DNA from 2 places in the Priestia sp. TGN 0903 genome. Region 2 is predicted to be linked to the other one. Evidence: a T-box and tRNA genes for the amino acid it is inferred to sense, from the RefSeq annotation. Region 2 holds a T-box; the other holds one or more tRNA genes.
What was found. The T-box of region 2 lies ahead of pheS (phenylalanine--tRNA ligase subunit alpha). A T-box ahead of a tRNA ligase gene usually reads a tRNA of that ligase, here a tRNA-Phe.
Positions count from the first base shown of each region.

Region 1 (6,561 bases), on a different contig from region 2:
GGAAGGAAGATATACCGATTTTTGTTTTCTTTATATACAAGGCTCGGGGCATACGTACGCTTCATTTTATCTTCTAATTCTTTGATATCATCTTTGGCCAAATTCTTGACTGTAACCGAATAAATCTTTTTTTGCTCATAATTCACAAGATACACGCTCACGAAAAAGGAAGGTGTACGCTTAATTTTAATGAGTACACGGTCAAATGTTTGATTAGGCAAAGACGTTTGAGAAAATGAAAAAAGCTGTTGAAATGTTTTCAAAGGTAGCGCGTCTGGATACAGCACTTCAATAGAATTACTTCCATGGACATAATTTAAAAATCCATCAGGAGAAATAGCATCCGAAACGTCCGTCACATTCGAAAATTTCCACTTTTTCATTTCATTTACCCATTTGTTTACATCATCTTCATCGTGAGACATGTAGTGATTATCGTTTCGATGATAGAGAACTTCTGTTGGAAGAATATGATCTTCTATTTTACTTTTTGAACTAACTTCAACTTCTTGCAAATGTTGATTTTTTGAAATGACCTTATAAGAAGGCTGATACGTCCATATATGATACGTCATAATTAAACTGGAAGCGACGAGAACAACTAAGATGGCCGTTTTGATATGTTCATATCTCATTCCCATTCGTCATCATTCTCACTTTCAATCGGAAGAGTAAAGTAAATCGTTGTTCCTTTTCCTTCCTGACTATCTGCCCAAATGCGTCCATCATGTGCTTCAATAATTTCCTTGGCAATAGCAAGCCCTAATCCTGTTCCGCCTAATTTACGCGTTCGTGCTTTATCTACACGATAGAAGCGTTCGAAAATTTTAGCTAAATTTGATTTTGGAATTCCCATACCTTGGTCTTTAATGCTCACAACAATTTCATGCGTATGCTGAGCAATTGAAAATGTAATGGTTCCGCCTTCAGGTGAATATTTTATTGCATTGGAAATAATGTTATCTAATACTTGTGTAATTTTATCTTGATCAATAGCGACATAGATTGCTTCATTTGGCAAGTCGCGCACGAACGAAATACCTTGTTCAATTGTCATTTCAAAGCGATCAATGATGTAATGATAAAACTTCACAAAATTGATTGGGTCACGACTAAATCGGTAGTCTTGGCTATCTAGCTTAGATAATTGAAGCAAGTCGTTAACGAGACGAATCATTCGCTCTGTCTCCGTTTGCGTTACATTTAAAAATGTTGGAGCTAAGTCCTTATCTTGCCAAGCACCGTCTGCAAGCGCATCTAAATAACTGCGCATCGTTGTTAACGGCGTACGCAATTCATGTGAAACATTCGCTACAAATTCTCGGCGATCTTGATCAATTTTCTCCTGCTCTGTAATGTCATGCAAGACAATGATAATCCCGTTGATAAAACCGGTCTCTTTTTGAATAGCGGAAATGGTAGCTCGTAAAATAAAGGGATCCGATTTTGTACTAAAGTCCAAAATTAATGACTCTTGATTGGCAAGCAAGCTTTCAAACGTATGCGTTTCTTCAAGATCTAATAGGGAAACAACTGGATCAGACAAAACCGTTTCACGTGAAACATTTAGCATAGCTGCGGCTGGATCATTAATTAAAATTACTCTTCCCTTTCGATCCGTCGCAATAACGCCGTCCGTCATATGAGCTAATACCGAACTAAGCTTACGGCGCTCCCCTTCTGTCGTTGCCTGTGCTTCTTGAAGCTTTCTTGTTAAGTTGTTGAATGTGAGAGCTAGCTGACCAATTTCATCATACCCGTACACCTTAGCTTTTCTCGTAAAATTCCCTTTGGCCATCTCAAGTGCTTGTTTTCTCATTTCAGACATTGGACGAGTAATGGTCTGAGCTAAAAACACGCCTAAAATAGCTGTGATAAAAAGAGCAATCACCGTACCTGCCTTAAAGATCTGATTGATATTACTCATTTGATCGTAAACAGGCTCCATGGAAGCTGTTAAGTAAATAGCGCCTAAGATTTCTTCGCTAGACTGAACTTTTCCATTTTTATTAGTTGAACTTGATTGACTGGCACCTACTTTATCCTGTAAACGGATAGGCTGTATCATAACTCTGATTCGCTGCCCGCTTTGATCAACAAATACATTATCAGAGTTCGTTCCTGCTAACAACGCATTTGTAATCGCTAAATCATTAGTCTTTTTACCTATGATCTGTTGAGGATTTGAGTTCGATGTAGCAATGATTCTTCTATTTTGGTCAATGACTCTTACTTCAGAAATGTCATTCATATCATTTGAAGCTAAATTGGGTCTTGAAGCAAAATCTCTTAAAATTGTCTTTAAGTCTTCCTCAAGAGTCGGTGAATCATCATCACGATTTTTCACCATTTCTTGTCCAATGTTATACGTCAGCAAGTCTGTCCGCTCTTGAAGAGACGTTCGAAAGTTGTTAACTAATTCTTTTTCTAATTGTCGTGCAAAATAGACCCCAATAATTTGCATCGCAATTAAAATGAGCAGCACATAAATCAATACAAACTTTAAATGAATAGATTGCAGGAGCCTTACTTTCTTCATCTAAAATTACTCCTGCTCTGGGCTGCGTAAATAATAGCCTACTCCACGTCTTGTTACAATCCACATTGGATGGCTTGGATTATCTTCAATTTTTTCACGTAATCTTCGAACTGTTACATCTACCGTACGCACATCACCAAAATAGTCATAACCCCATACAGTTTGAAGCAAGTGTTCACGCGTCATGACTTGTCCAATGTGCTTCGCTAAATAATGCAGCAGCTCAAATTCACGATGAGTCAGTTCAATCGTTTCTCCGCGCTTAGACACAATATAAGCATCTGGATGAATAACAAGTGCTCCAATCGTAATTTCATTCGTTTCACTTTCTTCTGTTGGAACAGCTACCTGCTGATGTCTACGTAAATTAGCTTTTACACGTGCTAATAATTCACGCGTACTGAACGGCTTAGTTACATAATCATCTGCACCTAATTCTAGACCTAAAACCTTGTCAATTTCAGAGTCTTTTGCTGTTAACATGATAATGGGCATATCATATTTTTTGCGCACTTCTCGGCAAACTTCCATTCCATCTTTCTGAGGAAGCATAATATCTAATAAAATCATTTCAGGCTGTACTTCTTCCACTTTTTCAAGTGCTTCTACGCCATCATAAGCACAAAATACTTCGTAACCTTCTTTTTGCAAATTAAACTTTAAAATATCTGCAATCGGCTTTTCGTCATCTACGACTAAAATACGTTTATCCATGATCATCGTTCTCCTTTATTAGTTGAAGCAAAATATAAAAGATAGTATTCATACTGTTTGAATACCGTAGTTTTATTATACTTGATAACCCTTGAAACGTCACAAGTTCATCCTCTACTATACATGAAGATATATGATTTTCAACCATCTCCAAATACAAAAGTAATATATTACCATAAAAGAGATGCAAAGCAAATAACGTTTTCTTTTAAATGTAAATAAAAGAAAAAAGCATGACTTTAAATAAAGTCATGCTTTTTGATGGCTCGGGACGGAATCGAACCGCCGACACAAGGATTTTCAGTCCTTTGCTCTACCAACTGAGCTACCGAGCCAAAATGGCGGTCCCGACGGGAATCGAACCCGCGATCTCCTGCGTGACAGGCAGGCATGTTAACCGCTACACCACGGGACCTCAGTCTATATGCTATGTATTAAAAATATTAAAAATGACCCGTACGGGATTCGAACCCGTGTTACCGCCGTGAAAGGGCGGTGTCTTAACCGCTTGACCAACGGGCCACGTTGTAACAAAAGTGAGCCATGAAGGACTCGAACCTTCGACCCTCTGATTAAAAGTCAGATGCTCTACCAACTGAGCTAATGGCTCATGTTATATCTCTTAGCGACGCTTACTATAATAACATGATATTTCATATGAATGCAATAGTTTTTTTAAAACTTTCTTTTTATTATTGAGCTTTTTTTAAAATCTTGTTAAAAAAGCACCAATTATAAATAAAAAAGGTTAGCTCACGAAGAGCTAACTCTTTTTATTTAGCTATATACACCACGTAATACATTTGTTTGTGTACGATCTGGACCTACAGAGAAAATAGATAAAGGAATACCTGTTAATTGAGACACGCGCTCTAAGTAGTGGCGAGCGTTATCAGGTAACTCATCTAATGTTTTCACACCCGTAATATCTTCTGTCCAACCTGGAAGCTCTTCATATACAGGTTCGCATTCTGCAAGTGTTTTTAAGCTAGCAGGGAATTCTTCCATAACTTCCCCTTTATAACGGTAAGCTACACAAATCTTTAATGTCTCAATTCCCGTTAATACATCAATTGAGTTTAAAGATAAGTCTGTGATTCCGCTAACGCGGCGAGCATGACGTACAACTACACTGTCAAACCAACCTACACGGCGAGGACGACCAGTTGTTGTACCGTATTCACGTCCTACTTCACGGATTTGATCACCGATTTCGTTTGTTAATTCAGTTGGGAAAGGACCGTCACCAACACGAGTTGTATACGCTTTTGATACACCTACAACGTGTTTGATCTTAGATGGACCTACACCAGAACCAATTGTTACTCCACCCGCTACTGGGTTTGAAGATGTAACAAATGGATATGTTCCTTGGTCGATATCTAACATAACACCTTGTGCGCCTTCAAATAGTACACGACGTCCTTCGTCTAACGCATCATTTAATACTACTGATGTATCAACCACATATTTTGCAACTTGTTGACCATACTCATAGTACTCATCTAAAATTTCTTCTAATGTAAAGCCTTCTACTTCATACATTTTTTCAAGAAGGCGATTCTTTTCAGCTAAGTTTTGTGTTAATTTTGCTTCAAATACTTCACGGTCTAGTAAATCGGCAATTCGAATACCAACACGTGCTGCTTTATCCATATAAGCTGGTCCAATACCTTTTTTCGTTGTACCAATCTTATTTTCACCTTTACGTTCTTCTTCAACTTCATCTAATTTTAAATGATATGGAAGAATCACATGAGCTCGGTTACTAATACGTAAGTTTTCTGTTGTTACACCGCGATCATGTAAGTATTTTAATTCTTGAACAAGTGCTTTTGGATCAACAACCATACCGTTTCCAATTACACACGTTTTGTCATTATAAAAAATACCTGAAGGAATTAAATGTAACTTATAAGTTTCACCATTAAACTTAATTGTGTGACCTGCATTGTTCCCACCTTGGTAACGTGCAATCACTTCTGCATTTTCTGATAGGAAGTCTGTAATCTTCCCTTTTCCTTCATCTCCCCATTGTGTTCCTACTACAACGACTGAAGACATATCTTAAGCACCTCCGCTTAGTAAGCAACAGCTCACTACGACATAATTTAACCATGGATAAGTGTATCAATTTATCACACTAAAGTCAATTAAATCCGAACGATTTAACAAAAGTTATTACAAATATATCGTATTTTGCGGAACGAATGCGATAACAATAAAATAAAACCTCTCATATTGAGAGGTTTTATGCACCAGGCGGCACTCCTGCGTCATCAAAGCGCCGCTCGAGATTAACGAATTTATTGTATTCTTTTACAAAGGCAAGCTGTACGGTTCCAACTGGACCGTTACGCTGCTTAGCTATAATAATCTCGATAATATTTTGATTTTCTGTGTCTTTTTCATAATAGTCTTCACGATATAAGAAAGCTACGATATCGGCATCCTGCTCAATACTTCCGGATTCACGGATATCAGACATCATCGGTCGCTTATCTTGTCTCTGCTCTACGCCACGGGAAAGCTGTGATAAGGCGATAACAGGAACTTCTAATTCACGGGCTAAAGCTTTTAACGCACGCGAAATTTCAGATACTTCCTGCTGTCGGTTTTCTCCGCTTCGTCCATTACCTTGAATAAGCTGTAAGTAGTCAATTAAAATCATCCCAAGTCCGCCTTCTTGTTTCAAGCGACGACACTTAGAACGAATTTCACCTACTCGAATACCCGGTGTATCATCAATATAAATCCCTGCATTGGACAAAGATCCCATTGCCATCGTGAGCTTTCCCCAGTCATCGGCTGTAAGCGAGCCTGTACGCAGCCTTTGTGCATCAATATTTCCTTCGGCACACAGCATCCTCATAACAAGCTGCTGAGCACCCATCTCTAAACTGAATATTGCTACGTTCTCATCCGTTTTCGTTGCAACGTTTTGCGCAATATTTAAGGCAAAAGCCGTTTTACCTACCGATGGACGCGCCGCTACAATGATTAAATCATTTCGCTGGAACCCTGCTGTCATTCTATCTAAATCACTAAACCCAGTTGGGATACCTGTAATGTCACCTTTTCGATTGTGAAGAACTTCGATATCATCGTATGTTTGTACAAGTACATCTTTGATATTTTGAAACACACCGCTGTTTTTACGCTGTGCTACTTCTAAAATGTTTTTTTCCGCTTCATTTAATAAAACTTCCACTTCGTCTTCCCTTGCATATCCTTCTGAAGCAATATGCGTTGCAGTACGAATTAGACGGCGTAAAATCGACTTTTCTTCTACAATTTTACCGTAATAT
Region 1 covers NZ_JBOZGL010000006.1:338,676-345,236, forward strand. The annotation lists gene ACRPLY_RS21100 (YycH family regulatory protein) at 1-641, opposite strand, end outside; gene walK (cell wall metabolism sensor histidine kinase WalK) at 632-2,539, opposite strand; gene yycF (response regulator YycF) at 2,546-3,253, opposite strand; tRNA gene ACRPLY_RS21115 (tRNA-Phe) at 3,516-3,588, opposite strand; tRNA gene ACRPLY_RS21120 (tRNA-Asp) at 3,593-3,668, opposite strand; tRNA gene ACRPLY_RS21125 (tRNA-Glu) at 3,704-3,775, opposite strand; tRNA gene ACRPLY_RS21130 (tRNA-Lys) at 3,791-3,863, opposite strand; gene ACRPLY_RS21135 (adenylosuccinate synthase) at 4,031-5,317, opposite strand; gene dnaB (replicative DNA helicase) at 5,505-6,561, opposite strand, start outside.
Region 1: it encodes a tRNA-Phe, which carries the amino acid that the T-box ahead of pheS (phenylalanine--tRNA ligase subunit alpha) is inferred to sense. The anticodon was not compared.

Region 2 (6,561 bases):
GCCACGCGTAAAAGGCGGTACAGTAACACGCAAACGTCGTAAAAAAGTTTTAAAATTAGCTAAAGGTTTCTTCGGTTCGAAGCATAGATTATATAAAGTTGCTAATCAGCAAGTTATGAAATCTCACATGTATGCTTATCGTGACCGTCGTCAGAAAAAACGTGACTTCCGTAAATTATGGATCACACGTATTAATGCAGCTGCTCGTATGAACGGTCTTTCTTACAGCCGTTTAATGCACGGTTTAAAATTAGCAGGTATTGAAGTTAACCGCAAAATGCTTGCTGACTTAGCTGTAGCTGATGAAAAAGCATTTGCTGAATTAGCAACTGCTGCTAAAAAAGGCTTAGATAAGTAATGAATATAAAGTCTCGTCATCTTTAGATGATGAGGCTTTTTTGCTATCGGAGGACATATCATGAATGAACTGCTGCTTACCTATTTTATTGTTATTAATATAATAGGGATAGGAATGATGTATAGAGATAAACAAAAAGCGAAAAGACATAAGTGGAGAATTGCCGAAAGCACACTGTGGACGGTAGCTGCTATCGGAGGAGCCATTGGAGGACTGATTGGTATGTATTGCTATCGTCATAAAACGAAGCACACATCGTTTACAGTAGGTTTTCCTATTCTTGCCGCTCTTGATTTACTTTTCTTTTTTGTTATCAGCTGAGCACAAATGATTTTGTGCTCAGTGTAAAAATTCTCGAACGGGGCTTTTCCAGCGAATAGGAGCATTTGGATACATGTTGTGTACGTGATTTTCCAGCAGCTTGAAATCTTGTTTTTGCAGTTCATGCAATCGAGATGGATCTGTTAACACCATTGTAATCGACAAAGACTCTGGTTCATTGGGATTGCTGTATTTTTCTCCTTCAAATAAAATACCTTTATACGTTAGTAGAAAATTTTTGCGGATATTCGTTTTTTCGTCAACGACAAAAAATTGCTGATGTTCCTGAGCTGCTACAAGCTTCCGCTTTGGACTGCGAAAATGCTGAACCAGCTTTAATAGTGTGTAAGCAACAAGCGCGAAAATGAACACGCGAACGATAACAATAACAAACATAACGCTCCCTCCTTTACAAGGCACAGTTTTCTTACTTTACGTTTCAGTCTCTAAAAAGTTTCACGATTTTTGATATAATTTCTTTATTGGTTTAAAAAGAAGAAGATATACATAATTACAGGAGTGATTACATTGAATTTACAACAGCTATTTACCATGCAGCGCCAGCTGGATCAGCATATAGAGGACAAGCATCAGCTTCATAAGGAAGACTTGGTTCCAAGAAAACTTTTAGCTCTGCTTGTTGAAATGGGAGAGCTGGCAAACGAAACGCGCTGCTTCAAATTTTGGAGCGTTAAACCTCCGGCTGAAGATGCTGTTATTTTAGAAGAATTTGTGGACGGCGTACATTTCATTCTTTCTTTAGGTATTGAAAAAGGATACGATGATTTAACTGAGCTGCCAAAAGTAAAAGCAGCTGATTCAAAAACAGCACAATTTTTACAGGTATTTGCACAAGTTTCTGCTTTCGAGCAGGACCTGTCAAAAGAAAACTATGTGAACATGTTTGCATCTTACATGACGCTTGGCGATATGTTTGGTTTTTCTGCTGAACATATTGAAGAGGCGTACATGTCAAAAAATGAAGTGAATTTTAAACGGCAAGAACAAGGATACTAGAAATAAAGGGATGGGAAATTTTACTTCAACCTCTTTTTAGCTATAATAGAGGTATACATATGAAAGGGGTAATCCATATGACAAAGTTAGACGAAACATTGACGATGCTTAAAGCACTAACAGATGCAAAAGGAATTCCTGGAAATGAGCGTGAACCGCGTGAGGTTATGAAGAAATATATTGCACCTTATGCAGATGAAGTAACGACGGATGGGCTAGGCAGTTTGATTGCAAAAAAAGTAGGCAACGAACAAGGGCCTAAAATTATGGTAGCCGGTCACTTGGATGAAGTTGGTTTTATGGTGACTCAAATTGATGAACGCGGCTTTATTCGTTTTCAAACGGTAGGCGGATGGTGGTCTCAAGTTATGCTTGCTCAACGCGTAACCATCGTGACATCTAAAGGAGAGGTAACGGGGATTATTGGCTCAAAGCCACCTCATATCTTGCCTCCAGAAGTTCGCAAAAAGCCAGTTGACATTAAAGATATGTTCATCGATATTGGTGCTTCTAGCAGAGAAGAAGTAGCGGAGTGGGGAGTAAAACCTGGTGATCAGGTTGTACCTTATTTCGAATTTACGGTTATGAACAATGAAAAGATGCTCCTAGCGAAAGCCTGGGATAACCGTATTGGTTGTGCAATCGCTATCGATGTATTAAAAGCTTTAAAAAATGAAAAACATGAAAATGTTGTGTATGGTGTAGGAACGGTGCAAGAAGAAGTTGGACTTCGAGGTGCAAAAACATCTGCTAACTTTATTGAACCGGATATTGCATTTGCTGTTGATGTCGGTATCGCTGGAGATACACCTGGTGTTTCTGATAAAGAAGCCTCTTCTAAAATGGGGCAGGGTCCGCAAATCATTTTATATGATGCTTCCATGGTCTCTCATAAAGGACTTCGAGATACAGTGGTAGATGTGGCAGATGAATTAAATATTCCGTATCAATTTGATGCAATTGCTGGAGGCGGTACGGACTCGGGTTCTATCCATATTTCAGCTAACGGGGTGCCAGCACTTTCGATTACAATTGCAACTCGTTATATCCATTCTCATGCAGCAATGCTTCATCGTGATGATTATGAAAACGCAGTTAAATTAATTGCGGAAGTCATTAAGCGCTTAGACCGAGATACGGTTAACGCCATTACGTATAATTGAAAAAAGCTCATTCTCCTAGGAGAATGAGCTTTTTGTTGTACATAGGAAAAGGTTATTTATTTTAAACCGTTTTCAAGCGTTGTCAGAATTTCTTCTTTTTCTGATTCCGGAGACTTTTCCCAAAGCACTTCAAATAAAACACCAAGTCCAGGGAGCATTTTTTCTTCACCGCTTTGAATAGCGTCAGAAATTGTAGCCTCAAGCTCTTCTTTTGAGTTTCCTGAAACGTTTGCAATAACAGCATTTCGTAAATTAAGATCCATCATTTTCACCTCAGCTATCGTAAAGTTACCAATAGTTTTTGTTTTCTTTGCGATTTCTATGTACAATAAAGTGAAACTTATCTAATGATTATTGAACAAAATGTAATCGAACTATTTATTTTTGTATAGATAAAGGAGTTATGTTTGTGAAACAAATTGATTCAGTTAAAAATCCGCAGGTAAAAGCGTGGAAAAAACTGCATAATAAAAAAGACCGTGATAAGCAGGGCCTTTTTATGGTAGAAGGCTTTCATTTAGTCGAAGAGGCTATCAAAAATAAGGATTGTGTAAAGGAACTAATTATACGCGAATCGACCGAAGTGCCCGCACAGTGGGATATAGACGGTATCGAAATAATCGTTGTAAACGAAGCAATTAGTAAGTTATTATCTGACACAGAAACACCTCAAGGAATTATTGCCGTGTGTTTTCAAACAAAGCATGCGGAAATTATTCATACAGCACAGAAAGTATTGCTTTTAGATGCCGTGCAAGATCCAGGTAACCTAGGCACCATTATCCGAACCGCTGATGCTGCGGGAGTGGAGGCTATTATCATTGGAGAGGGCAGCGTGGATGTGTACAACCCAAAAGTCGTTCGTTCAACGCAAGGAGCTATTTTTCACCTTCCAATTGTAAAAGGCGATTTACTCGAAATAATTTCATTGTTAAAAGAAAGAGGAATAGCAGTTTACGGCACGTCGTTACAAAATGGAAAGGTCTACACACACGTAAAACCTTCAAACGAATTTGCGCTGATTGTGGGAAATGAAGGAAATGGCGTAAGCGAGAAAGTGTTGGAACAAACGGATCAGAATCTGTACATTCCCATCTATGGAAAGAGCGAGTCGTTAAATGTTGCCATCGCTTCTGGAATCTTACTTTATTATTTACGCGGAATGTAGTTGCATCGAGAACGTGTTTTCACTATAATAATACAATAGTTACATATGTAAAAAACGATGAAAGAGAGCAGTAGCTTATGTCCGTTTATGCAGGGAGAAAATGCCATGACTGAAAGCATTTTTATAAATGTAATAAGTGAATTCACCTCTTGAGTTGACACTTAGACCATCTTACATAGATGTAAAGGTGTTCCGGAGATTCCGTTAACTTGAATGAAGTGAACTGTATACGTCTGTGTATATAGTTAACAAGGGTGGTAACGCGACTAATCCTCGTCCCTTTTTTGGGAGGAGGTTTTTTTATTTGTCATTTTTTACGTTAAAAGGAGGAATAAGTGATGAAAGAACGTTTACAAGAACTTCAACAAGAAGCAATTGCAAAAGTCGAAGCAGCAAGTGCTTTAAAAGAATTAAACGACGTACGCGTAGCTTATTTAGGAAAGAAAGGCCCTATCACAGAAGTACTTCGCGGTATGGGAAAACTTTCAGCTGAAGAGCGTCCTGTAATGGGAGCACTTGCAAATGAAGTACGTGAAGCGATTGCATCTAAAATTGAAGAAAAACAAACGGCGTTAGAAGCAGCCGAGGTAGAGCGTAAACTTGCTTCAGAAACAATTGACGTAACGCTGCCGGGACGCCCGGTTAAAGCAGGTACGCATCACCCGCTCACAAGCGTGGTTGAAGAAGTAGAAGATTTATTCTTAGGAATGGGCTATGAAGTAGCAGAAGGACCAGAAGTAGAGCAGGACTACTATAATTTCGAAGCGCTGAACTTGCCAAAAGGTCACCCAGCACGTGATATGCAAGATACGTTCTATATTACGGAAGAAACGCTTCTTCGTACGCATACATCAACTGTTCAAGCTCGTGTTATGAACAAGAATGAAGGCAAAGGACCTGTTAAAATTATTTGCCCAGGTAAAGTGTACCGCCGCGATGACGATGATGCTACGCATTCACATCAATTTATGCAAATTGAAGGTCTTGTAGTAGACGAAAACATTCGTATGAGCGATTTAAAAGGCACGCTTGAAGTATTTGTGAAAAAGATGTTCGGTGCAGACCGTGAAATTCGTCTTCGTCCAAGTTTCTTCCCATTCACTGAGCCGTCTGTAGAAGTAGACGTATCGTGTGCAAAATGTGGAGGTAAAGGCTGTAATGTATGTAAACAAACAGGCTGGATTGAAATTTTAGGAGCCGGTATGGTTCATCCAAATGTTCTTGAAATGGCTGGATACGATTCAACTAAATATCGTGGTTTTGCTTTTGGAATCGGTGTAGAGCGTATTGCTATGTTAAAACACGGCGTGGATGATATTCGTCATTTCTATACAAATGATGTTCGTTTCTTAGATCAATTTAAACAAGTATAAAGGAGGGACTACGATGTTTGTATCTTATCGTTGGTTACAAGAGTATGTTGACTTATCAGGCGTAACGGCAGAAGAGTTAGCTGATAAAATCACAAAAAGTGGAATTGAAGTTGAAGGTGTAGAAAACTTAAATAAAGGCATCAGCGGAGTGGTAATTGGTCACGTTGTAGAACGTGAACAGCATCCAAATGCGGATAAATTAAGCCGCTGTCAAGTAGATCTTGGCGGAGGAGAAATCGTTCAAATCGTGTGCGGAGCACCTAACGTGGCACAAGGTCAAAAAGTAGCGGTTGCAAAAGTGGGAGCTGTACTTCCAGGTAACTTTAAAATCAAGCGTGCTAAGCTTCGCGGTGAAGAATCGAACGGTATGATTTGTTCTCTTCAAGAGCTTGGCATTGAAAGCAAGCTTGTGGCAAAAGATTATCAAGAAGGCATCTTCGTCTTCCCAAGTGATGCTGAAGTAGGAGCGGATGCGCTAGATGCATTAAACTTAAACGATGAAGTATTAGAACTAGGGCTAACACCAAATCGTTCAGACTGCTTAAGTATGTTAGGTGTAGCACATGAGGTGGCTGCTATTTTACGTCGTGAAGTGAAGTATCCGTCAGTAAACGTGCAAACGTCTGATGAGCAAGCAGCTGATTATATTTCCGTTAAAGTAGAGGCAAAAGAAGACAATCCCCTTTACGTAGCGCGCGTTGTGAAAAACGTAAAAATTGCTCCGTCACCATTATGGATGCAAACGCGTTTAATGGCAGCTGGTATTCGACCTCATAACAACGTTGTTGATATTACCAACTATATTTTGCTTGAATACGGCCAGCCGCTGCATGCTTTTGACTATGATCGTCTTGGTTCAAAAGAAATTGTTGTACGTCACGCGTCAGAAGGCGAGAAGTTTGTAACGCTTGACGATCAAGAGCGCGTATTAAAAGGCAATCAGCTTGTTATTACAAACGGCAGTGAACCGGTAGCCCTTGCAGGTGTAATGGGGGGAGCAAACTCTGAAGTAAAAGACGATACGGTAAATGTTCTTATTGAATCAGCTTACTTCAAAGGTTTAACAGTTCGTCAAGCTTCCAAAGACCACGGTCTTCGCAGTGAGGCAAGTGCTCGTTTTGAAAAAGGAATTGATCCTAACCGTACGCGTGTAGCTGCTGA
Region 2 covers NZ_JBOZGL010000005.1:217,782-224,342, reverse strand. The annotation lists gene rplT (50S ribosomal protein L20) at 1-358, shown strand, start outside; gene ACRPLY_RS18625 (DUF1294 domain-containing protein) at 419-679, shown strand; gene ACRPLY_RS18620 (hypothetical protein) at 698-1,075, opposite strand; gene ACRPLY_RS18615 (dUTP diphosphatase) at 1,208-1,696, shown strand; gene ACRPLY_RS18610 (M42 family metallopeptidase) at 1,774-2,859, shown strand; gene sspI (small acid-soluble spore protein SspI) at 2,916-3,122, opposite strand; gene ACRPLY_RS18600 (TrmH family RNA methyltransferase) at 3,263-4,027, shown strand; T-box leader at 4,076-4,311, shown strand; gene pheS (phenylalanine--tRNA ligase subunit alpha) at 4,366-5,400, shown strand; gene pheT (phenylalanine--tRNA ligase subunit beta) at 5,414-6,561, shown strand, end outside.